3 regions of the Streptosporangium sp. CA-135522 genome follow, and region 3 is predicted to be linked to each of the others. Evidence: riboswitches for the same ligand, from Rfam matches in the RefSeq annotation. Region 3 holds a riboswitch; each other region holds the start of a gene.
What was found. Region 3 has a riboswitch for cobalamin ahead of ACQPYK_RS30540 (CbtB domain-containing protein). Riboswitches for the same ligand answer to the same signal wherever they lie in the genome.
Positions count from the first base shown of each region.

Region 1: linked by a shared signal. The riboswitch ahead of cobN (cobaltochelatase subunit CobN) and the one ahead of ACQPYK_RS30540 (CbtB domain-containing protein) in region 3 are both predicted to bind cobalamin.
Region 2: linked by a shared signal. The riboswitch ahead of metE (5-methyltetrahydropteroyltriglutamate--homocysteine S-methyltransferase) and the one ahead of ACQPYK_RS30540 (CbtB domain-containing protein) in region 3 are both predicted to bind cobalamin.

Region 1 covers NZ_CP192026.1:5,759,196-5,764,544, reverse strand. The annotation lists gene ACQPYK_RS27415 (precorrin-2 C(20)-methyltransferase) at 1-279, opposite strand, end outside; gene ACQPYK_RS27410 (precorrin-8X methylmutase) at 288-914, opposite strand; gene ACQPYK_RS27405 (precorrin-3B synthase) at 911-2,182, opposite strand; cobalamin riboswitch at 2,267-2,456, shown strand; gene cobN (cobaltochelatase subunit CobN) at 2,571-5,349, shown strand, end outside.
Region 2 covers NZ_CP192026.1:7,906,177-7,911,525, reverse strand. The annotation lists gene ACQPYK_RS37315 (selenium-binding protein SBP56-related protein) at 1-526, opposite strand, end outside; gene metE (5-methyltetrahydropteroyltriglutamate--homocysteine S-methyltransferase) at 837-3,053, opposite strand; cobalamin riboswitch at 3,149-3,362, opposite strand; gene ACQPYK_RS37305 (hypothetical protein) at 3,960-5,060, shown strand; gene ACQPYK_RS37300 (hypothetical protein) at 5,200-5,349, opposite strand, start outside.
Region 3 covers NZ_CP192026.1:6,388,019-6,393,367, reverse strand. The annotation lists gene ACQPYK_RS30550 (acyltransferase family protein) at 1-488, shown strand, start outside; gene dop (depupylase/deamidase Dop) at 575-2,089, shown strand; adenosylcobalamin (AdoCbl) riboswitch at 2,259-2,350, shown strand; gene ACQPYK_RS30540 (CbtB domain-containing protein) at 2,393-2,587, shown strand; gene ACQPYK_RS30535 (CbtA family protein) at 2,595-3,374, shown strand; gene ACQPYK_RS30530 (histidine phosphatase family protein) at 3,374-3,934, shown strand; gene ACQPYK_RS30525 (putative cobaltochelatase) at 3,959-5,349, shown strand, end outside.

The DNA of each region.
Region 1 (5,349 bases), 630 kb from region 3:
GGCGGCCAGCCGTACCGCGCAGTCGGCGTAGAAGTCGTCGATGGCGCCCTGATAGCCGCCCGGGTGGTCGGTGGTCTCCGTGGTGAGCGGGTAGATCAGGGCTTCCTCGATCTGGCCGTCCCGCAGGTACGGCGCGGCCACCGAACGGGCGATGCTCCGGCCGTGGCGGGCGCTGTGGAAGGCGATCACGCCCGCCTCGCCGAGGAGGCGGGCGGTCTTGACGGTCACCAGCTCCGGATCGCCGGGCCCGAGTCCCACTCCCCACAGACGTCCAGTCACGATGTCCCTCACTCTTCCTCGCTCGCGATCGCGTTGACCGCGGCGGCGGTCATCGCGCTGCCGCCCCGGCGGCCGTGCACGACCAGGTACTCCAGGCCTGCCGGATGCTCGGCGAGGGCTTGTTTGGACTCGGCGGCGCCGATGAAGCCGACCGGGATCCCGAGCACGGCGGCCGGTCGGCCGGCACCCTCCTCGATCATCTCCAGCAGCCGGAACAGCGCGGTCGGGGCGTTGCCGACGGCGACCACGGAGCCCTCCAGCCGCTCGCGCCACAGCTCCAGCGCGGCGGCGCTGCGGGTGGTGCCCAGCCGCTCGGCGAGCTCGGGCACGCCCGGCTCTCCCAGCGTGCAGATCACCTCGTTACCGGCCGGCAGGCGGCGGCGGGTCACCCCGGAGGCGACCATCATCGCGTCGCACAGCACCGGGGCGCCCGCGCGCAGGGCCGCGCGCGCCGACGCCACGACGCCGGGCGACCACCCGACATCGGTGACGAGATCGACCATCCCGCAGGCGTGGATCATGCGGACCGTCACCTGGGCGACGTCCGCGGGCATGCCGCTCAGATCGGCTTCCGCGCGTATGGTGGCGAAGGAACGGCGGTAGATCTCCGCGCCGTCACGGACGTAGTCGATCACGTTTCCCCTCTGACGGCCGCCAGCGCGGCCGTGGTCTGCTCGATGTCGGCACAGGTCAGGCTCCGGCCGTCCAGGTCCAGGCGGTATCCGGCGCCGGTGGCGACCACGTCCGCGACCCGTCCTCTGGGACGGCCGCAGCGTCTGTCGCAGCCCGCCCAGTGCACGGGGAGCGTACCGGTGCGCGGTGAATCCGCCACACGGGGGGCGATCGTCCCCGGTGTCCCGGCTGTCGGTTCGGCGCCGGGCGCGGTGGCGCGGGCCGCGTCGGCCTGCACGTCGGCCAGGGACTTGGCGCAGCCCGGACGCCCGGTGCAGGCCGTCACGCCGATCCACGGCGATTCGGGGTCGGTGACCAGGCCGGCGTCCGCCAGCCGGGCGACCGCCCGGGGAAGTCCGGCGCGGTCCAGGCCGGGCAGGACCACCCCTCGCCACGGCGTCAGCCGTACCTCCCCGCCGGCGGCCAGTTCGGCCAGGAGCTCCGCCTGGGCGGAGGTCAGCCGCCCCAGCGGTACCGCGACGCCCAGGGCCACCCCGCCGCCGGGTCGCCCGACGGCTCCCACCGGGCCCCCCGCGGCCGGCGGCGGCTCGGCCCGCATCCGCTCCGCGGGCGGGACGAGCCGTGGCGGGCCGGCGGAGCCGGTCTCCAGAGCGATGCGCACCCGGGTCGCGACCGGCTCCACACCGCCGGGCAACTCGCCGATCCGCCAGGCGTGCACGTCCCGGACGGCCAGCTCCGCCAGGAACGCCTCGGCGGCGGCGAGCAGGGCGGCGACCGCCGAGGCGAGCGGCACGCGCAGACCGCTGTCGGCGCCCGCGAGGATCAGCGCGGTCTCCTGCGCGCCGGTCGGCAGGATCGCGGCGTCGGGGTCGAGCCAGGCCACGTCGCCCCGGCCGTCGTCGAGCGCGAACAGGAAACGTCCGGGCAGTTCGGCGAGGGCGGGCCGGGCGCACAGCCGCCGGTCCAGGTCGGCGACCAGCGGGCCGACGTCCAGCGTCCCCGCCGCGTCGCAGCCGGTGAGCGGGGAGGCCAGGATGTTGCGGATGCGCTCATGGGTGAGCGACGGCAGCAGCCCGGCCGCCGCCATGCGCGCGGCGAATCCGCTCTCCTCGCCGAGTCCGCGCACCTGCACGTTCGCCCGGGAGGTCAGCTCGATGACACCGGTCCCGCAGGCGGTGGCGGCGTCGGCGAGTTCGCGCAGCTGGGAGGCCGTCAGCCGGCCGCCGGGGACTCTGATCCGCGCCAGGCCGCCGTCGGCGGCGGCGTGCACCTGAAGCGCCCCGGGACATGCGTCGAGTCGCGATCGTCCAGAAAAGTCGCCAATGACCACGCTGAGGATGTTAACGCCAGTTTCTTGCAATGAACGGGACTGCCGTAGTCTCATCGATGGCGACGGCAAAGGGAGGAAGCCGGTGTGAATCCGGCGCGGTCCCGCCACTGTAACCGGGGAGCGAACCCCACCCAGGCCACTGTCCGGCGACGGACGGGAAGGCCGGGGGGAGCACCGATCCGGGAGCCAGGAGACTCCAGCCGTCGTAGCCGACGACGACCCGGGGCGAGGACCCCGAGGGAGGAAGCCCCGTGCGTTTTCCGCCGTTCCCGTGCCACCCCATGGCGCCGCCGAGCCCCGCCGCCCCGCTTCCGGCGGAGCGTGGCGCATGATCCTCCTGCTCTCGACCTCCGACACCGACCTGCTCAGCGCCCGCGCCGGCGGCGCCGACTACCGGCTGGGCAACCCCGCCCGGCTCACCGCCGAGGACCTGCCCCCCCTTCTGGAGGGTGCCGACCTGGTCGTGGTCCGGCTGCTCGGTGGGCGCCGCGCCTGGGAGGAGGGCCTGGACGCCCTGCTCGCCGGCCCCCGTCCCGTCGTCGTGCTCGGCGGGGAGCAGGCGCCCGACGCCGAGCTGATGGAGCTGTCCACCGTGCCGGGCGGGGTCTGCGCCGAGGCGCACGCCTATCTCGCCCACGGCGGCCCGGCCAACCTCGCCGAGCTGTACCGGTTCCTGTCCGACACCCTGCTGCTGACCGGGCACGGCTTCGCCGCCCCCGCGCCCACCCCCGGCTGGGGTGTCCTGGAGCGCCGGGCGCGTCGCGAGGACGGGCCGGCCGTCGGGGTGCTCTACTACCGGGCCCACCACGTCGCAGGCAACACCGCCTTCGTCGAGACCCTCTGCTCGGCGGTCGAGGACGCGGGCGGCCGGGCGCTGCCCGTCTACTGCGCCTCGCTGCGCACCGCGGAACCCGGCCTGCTGGAGGTCCTCCGTACGGTGGACGCCCTGGTGGTGACCGTGCTCGCGGCCGGCGGCACCCGCCCGGCCACCGCCTCGGCCGGCGGGGACGACGAAGCCTGGGACGTCGGCGCGCTCGCCGAGCTGGACGTGCCGATCCTGCAGGGCCTGTGCCTGACGAGCAGCCGGGCGTCCTGGGAGGACAACGACGACGGCCTGTCTCCGCTCGACGCGGCCACCCAGGTCGCGATCCCCGAGTTCGACGGCCGGATCATCACGGTGCCGTTCTCCTTCAAGGAGATCGACCAGGACGGGCTGACCGTCTACGTGGCCGATCCGGAGCGGGCCTCGCGGGTGGCCGGCATCGCGGTACGGCACGCCGTGCTCCGGCACGTCCCACCCGGCGAGCGGCGAATCGTGCTGATGCTGTCGGCCTACCCCACCAAGCACTCGCGGATCGGCAACGCCGTGGGCCTGGACACCCCCGCGAGCCTGGTGCGGCTGCTGGCCGCGATGCGCGAGCGCGGCTACGACATCGGTGCCGAGGGCGAGCTGCCGGGCGTGGCCGAGCAGGACGGCGACGCGCTGATCCACGCGCTGATCGCGGCCGGCGGGCAGGACCAGGAGTGGCTCACCGAGGAGCGGCTTGCCGGCAACCCGGTGCGCATCGCGGCGAGCCGGTACGCCCGGTGGTACGGCACGCTGCCGGCGGACCTGCGGGCCGGGATGGAGGAGCACTGGGGCCCCGCGCCGGGCGAGCTGTTCGTGGACAGGACGCACGACCCGGACGGCGAGATCGTGCTGGCCGCGCTGCGCGCCGGGAACGTCGTGGTCATGGTGCAGCCGCCGCGCGGCTTCGGGGAGAACCCCATCGCGATCTACCACGACCCCGACCTGCCGCCCAGCCACCACTACCTGGCGGCCTACCGCTGGCTGGCCGACGGCTTCGGCGCGCACGCCGTGGTGCACGTGGGCAAGCACGGCAATCTGGAGTGGCTGCCCGGCAAGTCCGCCGGGCTGTCGGCCTCCTGCGGTCCCGACGCCGCGCTCGGCGACCTGCCGTTGATCTACCCGTTCCTGGTCAACGACCCCGGCGAGGGCACCCAGGCCAAGCGCCGCGCCCACGCGACCCTGGTCGACCACCTCGTCCCGCCGATGGCCCGCGCCGACACCTACGGCGACATGGCGCGGCTGGAGCAGCTGCTCGACGAGCACGCGTCCATCGCCGCGATGGATCCGGCGAAGCTCCCGGCGATCCGCGCCCAGATCTGGACCCTGATCCAGGCGGCCAGGCTCGATCACGATCTGGGCATCGACGACCGTCCCCACGACGCCGAGTTCGACGACTTCCTGCTGCACGTCGACGGCTGGCTGTGCGAGGTCAAGGACGTCCAGATCCGCGACGGCCTCCACGTGCTGGGCGCCGCCCCCGAGGGCGGGACCCGCGTCGACCTGGTGCTCGCCATGCTGCGCGCCCGCCAGATGTGGGCGGGCGGCGAGGCCTTCCCCGGGCTCCGCGAGGCCCTGGGCCTGGCCGAGGACGGCACGGCGGGCCGGATCGGCACGGACGAGGCCGAATCCCTCGCCCGCGCGCTGGTCGAGGCCATGGAGGAGCGGGCCTGGGATCCGGCCGCCGCCGCCGAGGCGACCTCCACCGTCCTGGCCGCCACCTCGGCGGACCTCGGGCTGGTGGAGCGGATCCTGCGCTTCGCGGCCACCGAGGTCGTGCCCCGGCTGGCGCGGACCACGGACGAGATCGAGGCGATCCTGCACGCCCTCGACGGCGGCTACGTGCCGGCGGGGCCGAGCGGGTCGCCGCTGCGCGGGCTGATCAACGTGCTTCCCACCGGCCGTAACTTCTACTCGGTCGACCCCAAGGCGGTGCCGAGCAGGCTGGCCTGGGAGACCGGGCAGGCGATGGCCGACTCCCTGCTGGAGCGCTACCGGGCCGACACCGGCCACTGGCCTCGCTCGGTCGGGCTGTCGGTCTGGGGGACCAGCGCCATGCGCACCGCCGGGGACGACGTGGCCGAGGTGCTCGCGCTGCTCGGCGTGCGGCCGGTGTGGGACGAGGCGTCACGGCGGGTCACCGGGCTGGAGCCGATCTCCGCCGAGGAACTCGGGCGCCCGCGTGTGGACGTGACGGTCCGGATCAGCGGATTCTTCCGGGACGCGTTCCCGCACGTCGTGGCCATGCTGGACGACGCGG
Region 2 (5,349 bases), 1.5 Mb from region 3:
CCACCTCCCATCGGCCCTTGGGCTCGAAGGTGTCGTGGTCGAGCGTGAACACCCCGCCCGGCGCGTCGCCGTCCACGTTGCCGAGCGCGCTGACATAGATCGCGTCGGTGCCGCAGTGGACGGTGTGCGGACGGCTGTAGCCGGTCTTCTCGAAGATCGTTTCTGGCTCGATCGTCTTGACGAGCTTGGGACGCCGGGGATCGTCCTTGACGTCGAAGATGTAGATCCTGCTGGACCGCAGGCCCGGCAGGACCAGGTAGCGCCGTTCGACGTGCGGGTGCGGAGCGTACGGGCACAGGGCGGCACTGCATACGTTCCATCCGAAATGATGGAGCTCGTCCCCTGGGACGGGCATGTCGTGCACGCTGACGATCGACCCGTCGGCCAGGTCGATCGTGGCGAGCCCGTCGGGGCGCCCCTCCCCGGCCGTGTCGAGCAGGGCGACATAGGCGACCTCCTCCCGTGGGGCCCGCATGGCCTCCCGGGCGGACGGGTAGAAGGTGGGATCGGGCTGGATGAGTGCCATGGCGGACTCCTAGGCCGAGATCAATATCCTACTAATGTTGTAGGAAAACTCTCCGCTGTCTAGGGGTCATTTTAGGTAATCGCCGCGAACGGGCGGCCGATCGACCCCCCCCGCCGACCCCCGCCGGCCTGTCGCCGGGGCGAGGTCACGGCCGGGGCCGGTCGTGGTCGTGGCGGTGGCCGGGGCCGCGCACGCGGGGAGGCCGGTCCCCGCGTGCGCGGCCTGCGGTCTGTATGGCTTGGGGCCTGTGCGGCTTGGCCTGTGCGGCTTGTGGCCTGTGCGGCCTGTGCGGTCTCCCGCGAGGGCCGCTCTACAGCGCGCGGACCCTGCGGGCCGCGGCGACCATGTTCCGCAGGCTCGCCTCGGTCTCGGCATAGCCGCGCGTCTTCAGCCCGCAGTCTGGATTGACCCACAACCGCTCCGGTTCGACCGCCCTGAGCGCCAGCCTGAGCGCCCGTTCGACCTCCTCGGTCTCCAGCACGCGCGGGGAGTGGATGTCGTACACGCCGGGCCCGATCCCACGCGTGTATCCGGCGGCGTGCAAGTCGTCCAGCAGCTCCATCCGGGATCTGGCCGCCTCGACGCTCGTCACGTCCGCGTCCAGGTCACCGATGGCGCCGATGATCTCACCGAACTCCGAATAGCACATGTGAGTGTGGATCTGCGTGGAGTCGGACACGCCCGAGGTGGCGAACCGGAACGCGGCGACCGCCCAGGCCAGGTAGGCGTCGCGTTGAGCCGCGCGCAGCGGCAGCAGCTCCCGCAGCGCGGGCTCGTCCACCTGGATGATCCGGATACCCGCCGCCTCCAGGTCGCGGATCTCGTCCCGCAACGCCAGCGCCACCTGCCGGGCCGTTTCGGCCGGCGACTGGTCCTCCCGGACGAACGACCAGGCCAGCATGGTCACCGGCCCGGTCAGCATGCCCTTGACCGGCCTGACGGTACGCGACTGGGCGTAGACGGCCCAGCGCACCGTCATCGGCTCCGGCCGGGCCACATCTCCGAACAAGATCGGCGGCCGCACGCACCGGGTGCCGTAGGACTGGACCCAGCCGTGCTCGGTGGCCGCGTAGCCGTCGAGCTGCTCGGCGAAATACTGGACCATGTCGTTGCGCTCGGGCTCGCCGTGGACCAGCACGTCCAGCCCGATGTCCTCCTGTAGCGCGATCACCGAGTCGATCTCGGCCCGCATCGCCGCCTCGTATCCCGCCCGGTCGATCCGGCCGTCGCGAAGGTCGGAGCGGGCCTGCCGTACCGCGTCCGTCTGCGGGAACGAGCCGATCGTGGTAGTCGGCAGCGGCGGCAGCCCCAGCGCCGTCCGCTGCATCACCGCTCGCTCGACGTGCCCGGCCCGCGCAGTGCCCTGGCCCAGCGCCTCCAGCCGGGCCCGCGTGCGCGCGTCCACCGGAGCCTTCGCCGGTACGGCGGGCCCGACCGCGTCCGGTCCCCGCCGCATCGCGCGACCGATCGCCACGACCTCCGCCACCTTCTGCCGGGCGAACGCCAGCCCCTCGGGCATCGCCGTCTCCCGGTCCAGATCGAGGGGGACGTGCATGAGCGAGCAGGAGGTGGAGACCACCACCTCCCCGGCCAGCCCGAGCAGCGCCGCGCAGGTGGACAGCGCGCCGGACAGTTCGGTGCGCCAGACGTTGCGGCCGTTCACCACCCCCGCCACCACGGTCTTGCCGGCCAGCCCGGGAGACAAGGCCGCCGCCGTCAGGTTGCCGGGCCCGGCGACGAAGTCGAGCCCCACGGACTCGACGCGGGTGGCGGCCAGCACGGGCAGCGCGTCGCCGATCTCGCCGAAGTAGGTGGCGACCAGCAGTCGCGGGCGGTGGCTGAGCCCGCCCAGATGATCGTAGGCGCGGGCGAGCGCCTTCAGCTCCTGCGCCGACCGGTCGGCCGCCAGCGCCGGCTCGTCGAGCTGGACCTCGACGACGCCGGCGGTGGCCAGCCGTTCCAGCAGCTCGGCGTAGACGTCGAGCAGGTCGTCCAAGAGCCGTAGCGGCGCGAAGGCGGCGGCGTCGGACTTGGCCAGCAGCAGGTAGGTCAGCGGGCCGACCAGCACCGGCCTGGTCTCGAGCCCCAGCTGCCTGGCCTGGCCGTACTCCGCCAGGGGCTTATCCCATGCGAGCCGGAACCTCGTCCCCGGGCCCACCTCGGGAACCAGGTAGTGGTAGTTGGTGTCGAACCATTTGGTCATCTCCAGGGGGGCGATTCCCCGGGTGCCGCGCGCCATGGCGAAGTAGCGCTCCAGGCCGTCCAGTTCGGCGAAGCGGGCGGGGATGGCGCCGACCATGATGCTGGTGTCGAGCATCTGGTCGTAGAAGGAGAAGGTGTTGGAGGGGATGTCGGTCAGGCCGGCGTCGCGTAGTTCGGTCCAGGTGCGTTCGCGTAGCTTCTGGCCGATGTGTTCCAGGTCGGCGGCGTCGATGCGGCCGGCCCAGTAGGCTTCCACGGCTTTCTTCAGCTGTCGGTCGGGGCCGATTCTGGGGTAGCCGAGGACGGTGGTGCGTTGGTCTGTCATGGGTCCTTTTCCCTCGTGGAACCCGGCTTGGCGGGCATGGCGAGGGAAGGTTCCCCCGGCCTTCCCGCGAGGCCATGGACACAGACCGCGCGCCGATCGGCGCACGGGCGGTGGCAGGTATTCGGACTCGTGGGCGTCGTGCCGGTTTCCTACTGGCCGTCGCTTCCCAGGCGATCGCTCACCCAGTGCTCGTGTGACGGCGGTCGTTCCCACTCACCGCTGCGGGGCAGTCCCGGAATCACACCGGGTTCCCTGTTGCCTCACCGCTCCGCCGAAGGGAGCGGCGAACCAGCCGCACCGGCAGCATAACCCGACTCCAGGCGAAAGCTCCGGCCGGTGGCACCACATCGCGGAGTCGATGTCGGTTAGAGGGGAGGCGGGGCCTGATCAGCCAACGAAAAATGGTACATAACCGGAAAATTCGATATTTCTGATCTCGTGGCTCGATTGAGGGGTCAACGCCGCCTTCGAGCTTCGAGCGTCCCCCCAGCCCGCTACGTGCACCGTTGATCCCATCCAACGGGCACAGGCGGAGTTGACGCCAACGGAGGAACCCGAACGATGAGGCAGCCGGGGAGAGGGGGAATCACGTCCGGCGATTCCGTGTCAGGGTCCTGCCGGCTTTCTGCTTTCTCACCGGCTGCTCTCGTGGAGAGCCTCGTAGTTCTCTTCGGGAACGCGTATGATCGCTCACCCGTTATTCCCTCATGACTGGGCTGACTTGGGTTTTCCCTCAACGTCGAGCGGAGAGATGTGGAGAATTTGACGGCGGCTGCCGGGGCGAATGGTGTCCCTTCTCGTGATTCGGGCGGAGCTGGATCAGATGCTGATGCGGAGCGCCACGCTGTCCGGCCTGGGTCTGGGCCTGGTCGACGTGTCGGAGTCGTTCTCCTCATCGTCGGTGTGTTGGGTGCGGGCTTCCTCTATCTGAATCGTCACGACAGGCCTCGTGTGGAACCGGAATGGAAGCCGGGGGCATTCGATCCGCCAGTGCAGTATGCATTCATCTCGAAGGATTCGGATTGCCATAACCGGCCCAAGGCAGAAGAGGAGGGTGCCGCGCCGAAAGTCATCACCTGTAGCGACTGGCGGCTACGTGTGAACTACAAAAGAGGCGAAGGGAGGCAGGACATGAATATCGCCTACGGCGAAGGTTGCGGTGGGTTCAGGGCGGGGGTCGGCGTCGGCGATGACGACTGTTCGAGTGACATCCCCCTCTTCGATGCGGCAAGCCAAGCTCAAGTGGAAGGCTCTAGCTATGTAGGTGTGCCACTCCGTATCACCTCTGACGGCCATCACGTTGCGTACTTCAGCAAGCAGCGTATGCAGTTCGTCGGCTGGGATCTGCCCGCCGCACAACTCAAAGCCATTTCGCCACGACTGGACGCGAAGACGCTCGACGACGTCTACAACCTGGCGATATCGCCTGATGGCCGGTTCTTCGCAGTCGCATTCTCCGGTGCTCAACCCCGCCTCCTGCTCACCGAGTTCGCCACGGGACGGACTTCTACCTTCCCGGGTTTCTGCCATGTGATCGGCCTGAGTGAAGCCGCCACCGTCATCGCAGCCAAACAATCATGTCCGGAACTCGGAGAAGATGATTCCGGAAATAACGCCGTTACCATACTTAACCGCCGAGGCCTGGTCATCAGTGAAGGGAGGGGAGATGATTTTGCGGACGACCTTTCACCGGACGGGCGCCTGCTGGTAGCGGTGATTGCCGACTCCGGCGAGGACGGCAAGGAACATCTTGTCACCTACAACGCCAAGACCGGTAAGACGGTAAACAAGTTTGATCTACGGCTTCTGTCCGAGCCGAACGATGCGATCGGATACGGCTGGCTCGATGCCGATGAATACATCGTCAAGGCCGACCCTCCCGAGTCCGGCGGATCCTTCGGCTATTACAAGGTCAACGTCCGGACCGGGAAGTCTCAACGAATCAGGGATCTTGGACTAAACCCCGGCGCCGTGGTCTCCCTGGGTAAAGTGCATATTGGCAGATGAGGGCCCGATTCTCCACGAACTTCCATCACCAGACCTGGCATATCCTCTCCGATCCGCACGGCGCGCTCAAAAGACCGGCGCGCTCAGAAGAAAGGTCCCCGCCCCCCCGTGACCTGGCCCCGGGCGGGATCACACATGCCTAACTCGCCGCGGGTCCCCAGGTCGGGGAGAGGTACGGCAGGCGGGCGGAGCGGTAGAGCGTGACGATCAGGGCCGCGATGGCCACCAGCCAGGCGACGAGCGTGACAAGGCTCAGGTCGGCGTAGCCGTACTCGACCAGCATGCCGAG
Region 3 (5,349 bases):
AGCTGGTTCTGTGGTGCCTGGCCGGGATCAGCGCGGGCCTGGCGGTCAACGCGGCGATCGACCGGGTCGCCGGGCGGATCGAGAAGGTCGGCTACACCGCGATGCCCGTGCCCGAGTGGGCCGTCGCCGCCGCGATCATCTGTTTCTACGTGCTCATGGCGATGGTGGCGCTGGGCTGGCTGGGCTGGCTGCGCTGGCGCGGCCTGGTCGTCCTGGGCGCCCTGACCTATCCGCTCTACCTGTTCCACACCACGGCCGCGGTCGTGGTCGTACCCGCCCTGCGGGACACGCTGCCGCCCTGGCTGACCGCCGTGGTCACCGTACTGAGCGCGACGGCCTTCTCCTATCTGGTGTACCGGGTGGCCGAACGGCCCCTCCAAGAGTTCGTCAAGGCCAGACGCCGGCGTGGGGCCGCACCGCCGTCTGCGCCGACCTCCCCGCCGCCGCAGGCTCCCTTCGCGACGGGCGAAAAGGCCTCGGTGCCATAACTGTCCGGCCACCGGGCATAGTGAAGGGTCTAGGGTCGGGCATATACACGGCGGACAAGGCGGTCCCGGATGAACAGAGGGTGCGCATGACGGTACGGCGGGTGATGGGCATCGAGACGGAGTACGGCATCTCCGTGCCCGGACAGCCGGGGGCCAACGCGATGGTGACCTCCTCCCAGGTCGTCAACGCCTACCTGGCCGCCTCGGCGGCCAGGGCGCGGCGCGCGCGGTGGGACTTCGAGGAGGAGAACCCGCTGCGCGACGCCCGGGGCTTCGACCTGTCCAGAGAGGTGGCCGACCAGAGCCAGCTCACGGACGAGGACCTGGGCCTGGCCAACGTGATCCTCACCAATGGCGCTCGGCTCTACGTCGACCACGCCCATCCCGAATACTCCACTCCCGAGTGCACCAACCCGCGAGCCGCGGTGATCTGGGACAAGGCGGGGGAGAGGGTGATGCACGACGCCGCGGTCCGCGCCTCGGCGATCCCCACCAACGCCCCGATCCAGCTCTACAAGAACAACACCGACAACAAGGGTGCCTCCTACGGCTGCCACGAGAACTACCTGATGCGGCGGGCCACGCCGTTCGCCGACATCGTCAGGCATCTGACGCCGTTCTTCGTCTCCCGGCAGGTCGTCACCGGCGCGGGCAAGGTCGGCATCGGGCAGGACTCGCGTGGTGAGGGCTTCCAGATCAGCCAGCGGGCCGACTTCTTCGAGGTCGAGGTGGGTCTGGAGACCACGCTCAAGCGGCCGATCATCAACACCCGGGACGAGCCTCACGCCGATCCGGAGAAATACCGCCGGCTGCACGTCATCATCGGCGACGCCAACATGTCGGAGATCTCGACCTACCTCAAGCTGGGCTCCACCGCGCTGGTCCTGGCCATGATCGAGGACGGTTACTTCACGCGGGATCTCGCCGTGGACAACCCCGTCCAGGCGCTGCGGGCGGTCTCCCACGACCCGACGCTCAAATACGAGATCTCGATGCGCGACGGCCGCAAGCTCACGGCCGTCCAGCTCCAGATGGAATACCTGGAGCTGGCGCGCAAGTACGTCGAGGAGCGCAGCGGCAACGGCGTCGACGAGCTCACCAAGGACGTCCTGGATCGCTGGGAGTCGGTGCTGACCCGCCTGGCGGAAGATCCGATGCAGCTGTCCAGGGAACTGGACTGGGTGGCCAAGCTGGAGCTGCTGGAGGGCTACCGCACCCGCGACGGCCTCGCCTGGTCGCACCCGCGCCTGCAGCTGGTGGACCTGCAATACTCCGACATCCGTCCCGACCGCGGCCTGTACAACCGGCTGGTGGCCCGGGGACGGATGCAGCGGCTGGTCACCGAGGAAGAAGTCCAGCGGGCCATCGAGGCCCCACCCAGCGACACACGGGCCTACTTCCGGGGTCGTTGCCTGAGCCAGTTCAGCGAGTCGGTCGCGGCCGCCTCCTGGGACTCGGTCATCTTCGACATCCCCGGCCGCGAGTCCCTGCAGCGGGTGCCCACCCTGGAGCCGCTGCGCGGCACCAAGGCTCACGTGGGAGAGCTGTTCGACCGCTGCCGCACGGCCGCCGACCTGGTGAACGCCCTCACCGGCGAATAGCGAACGCCCGCTCGCGGGGCGGCGGTCCGGACCGGACCGCCGCCCCGCGAGCCGTCTTCCCGGCCGGTAATCCACAGAGAAAAGTGGAGAAAGTGAATATTTCCGCTGTGTGTCAGGGGAAGTCTGGATTGACGGGCGATAGGTAACCGGGATACGTTCCGGGTGTTTTGTGGCGGTGCGAGGGAAATCCGGTGAGATTCCGGTGCGGTCGCGCCACTGTAACCGGCCTCAGGGCCGGGAGCCAGGTCACTCGGCCGCCACCGACCTACGAAAAGGGACGCGTCAATCCCGGAGGAGGTGGCCGTGAGCCAGATCTCGGCTCCGCACACCCAGCCCATCCCATGGGCGTCAATCACCCGCTGGCTGCTCGCCGTACCGGTGCTGCTGCTCATCGCCTACCTGGTCGCCTTCGACCAGGGAGCGATCTCGCAGACCGGGAACTACCTGCACGAACTCATGCATGACGGGCGTCATCTGCTCGGCGTCCCGTGTCACTGAGTCCCAATTGATCACCAAACTCATCGCCCGGGGCATGCTCGTCGGCCTGCTCGCCGGACTGCTGGCGGCCGTCTTCGCCTACACCACGGGCGAGCCGCGCATCGACCGGGCCATCGCGCTGGAGGAGGCGGCCGCGGCCGCCTCCCAGGCGGCCGGATCCCACGCCCACGAGACGGCCGAAGCCACCGGCCACTCCCACGAGACGACCCAGGCCACCGGCCACTCCCACGACGAAGGCGAGGCACTGGTCAGCAGGGACGGCCAGCGGTTCGGGCTGTTCCTGGCCCTGGGCCTGTACGGCGTGGCCGTCGGCGGCCTGTTCGCCCTGGCCTACGCGGCCGTGCGCGGCAGGGTCGGGCCCCGTTCGGAACCGGTGCTCGCGATCGCTCTCGCGTCCGCCGCGTTCACCGCCATCGTCCTCGTACCGTTCCTGAAATATCCCGCCAACCCACCCGCTGTCGGCGACCCCGAGACGATCAACCAGCGCACCGTGCTCTATCTGGTCGCGGTGGCCATCGGCCTGCTTTCCGTCGCCGCGGGCGCGGCCACTCACCGCTACGCAGCCCGGAGCGAGCCGTGGCTGCGCTGGCTGGCCACCGGCGCCACGGTGCTCCTGCCGGTGGCGGCGGCCTGGATCCTCCTGCCGGAGATCGACGAGGTGCCCCAGGGCTTCCCCGCCGACCTGCTGTGGGACTTCCGGATCGCCTCCCTCGGCACCCAGGCGGTCTTCTGGCTCGGTGTCGGCGCGCTGTTCGCCTTCGCCGCGCGCAGGCGCAGCCCGGTGTGATGACCCCCTCGGGGGTCACGCGGCTGCTGCTGGTCTGCCACGCCTCGACCTCGGCGACGGCACGGGCCGCGTTCCCGGGCGACGAACCGCTCGACGGACGCGGCCTGCGCCGGGCGGGCGGCATGGCCGGGCGGTTCGGACCCGGTCCGGCCGTCTGCGCCGCAGAACTGCGCTGCACCCAGACGGCCGCGGCGCTCGGCCTGAGCGCCGATCCGGACCCGGGGCTGGCCGACTGCGACTACGGCCGATGGCGCGGCAGGACGCTGGGCGAGATCGAGGCGGCCGAACCCGAAGCCCTCGCCGCCTGGCTCACCGACCCCGCCGCAGCGCCGCACGGAGGGGAGTCGATCACCGCTCTCCTCGGCCGGGTGGCCGGGTGGCTGTCCCGGCGCGCTCCCGGGCGGGTCGTCGCGATCACCCACCCCACGGTCATCCGCGCCGCGGTCGTCCACGCCCTCGGCGCCCCCGCCCCCGCCTTCTGGCGCGTCGACGTCGCGCCGCTGGCGCGCGTCGCGCTCACCGGCCGCGACGGCCGCTGGCGGCTGAGCTACCCCGAATGACGACATCCCAAGGAGACCTCCACGGTGCGTGACCCGCGTTATCCCTTCACCGCGATCGTGGGCTCGGAGGACCTGAAACTCGCCCTCATCCTCAACGCCGTCTCCCCTCGTGTCGGCGGAGTGCTGGTCCGCGGGGAGAAGGGCACCGCCAAGTCCACGATCGTGCGGGCGCTGGCCGATCTGCTGCCCGCCGTCGAGGTGGTCGGCGGCTGCCGCTTCTCCTGCGATCCCGCCGCACCTGACCCCGACTGCCCGGACGGGCCGCACGAGGCCCGTACGGGCACCGCCCGGCCCGCGCGCCTGGTGGAACTGCCGGTCGGCGCCTCCGAGGATCGCCTGGCCGGATCGCTCGACATCGAGCGCGCGCTGACCGAGGGCGTGAAGGCCTTCGAACCCGGCCTCCTGGCGGCCGCCCACCGGGGCGTCCTCTACGTGGACGAGGTCAACCTGCTCCACGACCACCTGGTCGACCTGCTGCTCGACGCCGCCGCCCTCGGCACCTGCTACGTCGAGCGCGAAGGGGTGTCGGTACGGCACGCCGCCCGCTTCCTGCTGGTGGGCACGATGAACCCGGAGGAGGGAGAGCTTCGGCCGCAACTCCTCGACCGGTTCGGACTGACCGTGGAGGTCCGGGCGTCGCGGGAGCCGTCTCGGCGAGCGGAGGTGGTACGGCGGCGCCTGGCCTTCGAGGCCGGGCCGGCCGACTTTGCCGCCCGCTGGTCCGCCCAGGAGAAGGAGCTGGCGGCGCGCATCGCCGAGGCGCGGGCCCGGGTGACGAGCGTGGTCCTGCCGGACGCCGCGCTGCGGCAGATCGCCACCGTCTGCGCGGCGTTCGAGGTGGACGGGCTGCGGGCCGACCTGGTCACCGCGAACGCGGCGATCGCCCACGCCGCCTGGCAGGGGCGCGGTGCCGTCACCGCCGACGACGTCCGCGAGGCGGCCCGCCTCGCCCTTCCGCACCGTCGTCGCCGGGATCCCTTCGACGCTCCCGGCCTGGACGAGTCCAAGTTGGAGGACCTCCTCAACAGCCTCCCCGACGATCCCGACGACGACCCGGACGACCCGGACGGCTCGGGTCCCGGCGGTTCCGGCGGTCCCGGTGACGACGGGAACGCTCCCGGCGGGGAAGGGGCCGAGGACGGCGGTCCGGATGGGCAGCGGCCCGGGGACGGCGGTCCCGAAGGGCAGCGGCTCCACGACGGCTCCCATCGCGACGGTTCCGAAGGGGATCGCCCCGCCGGGGACGGCCCGCTCCCGGCCGCTCCCGAAACCCCGGCCGCGGACGCCGCGCAGGCGGGTCCCGGCCCGGACGGCGACCGCCCCTCCGCCGGACCGGAGCCGATGAACACCCCGGCCGGTCGCCGCGACCAGACCTTCGACGCCGGCCCGGTACGACCGGCCAGGCTGTTCACCGT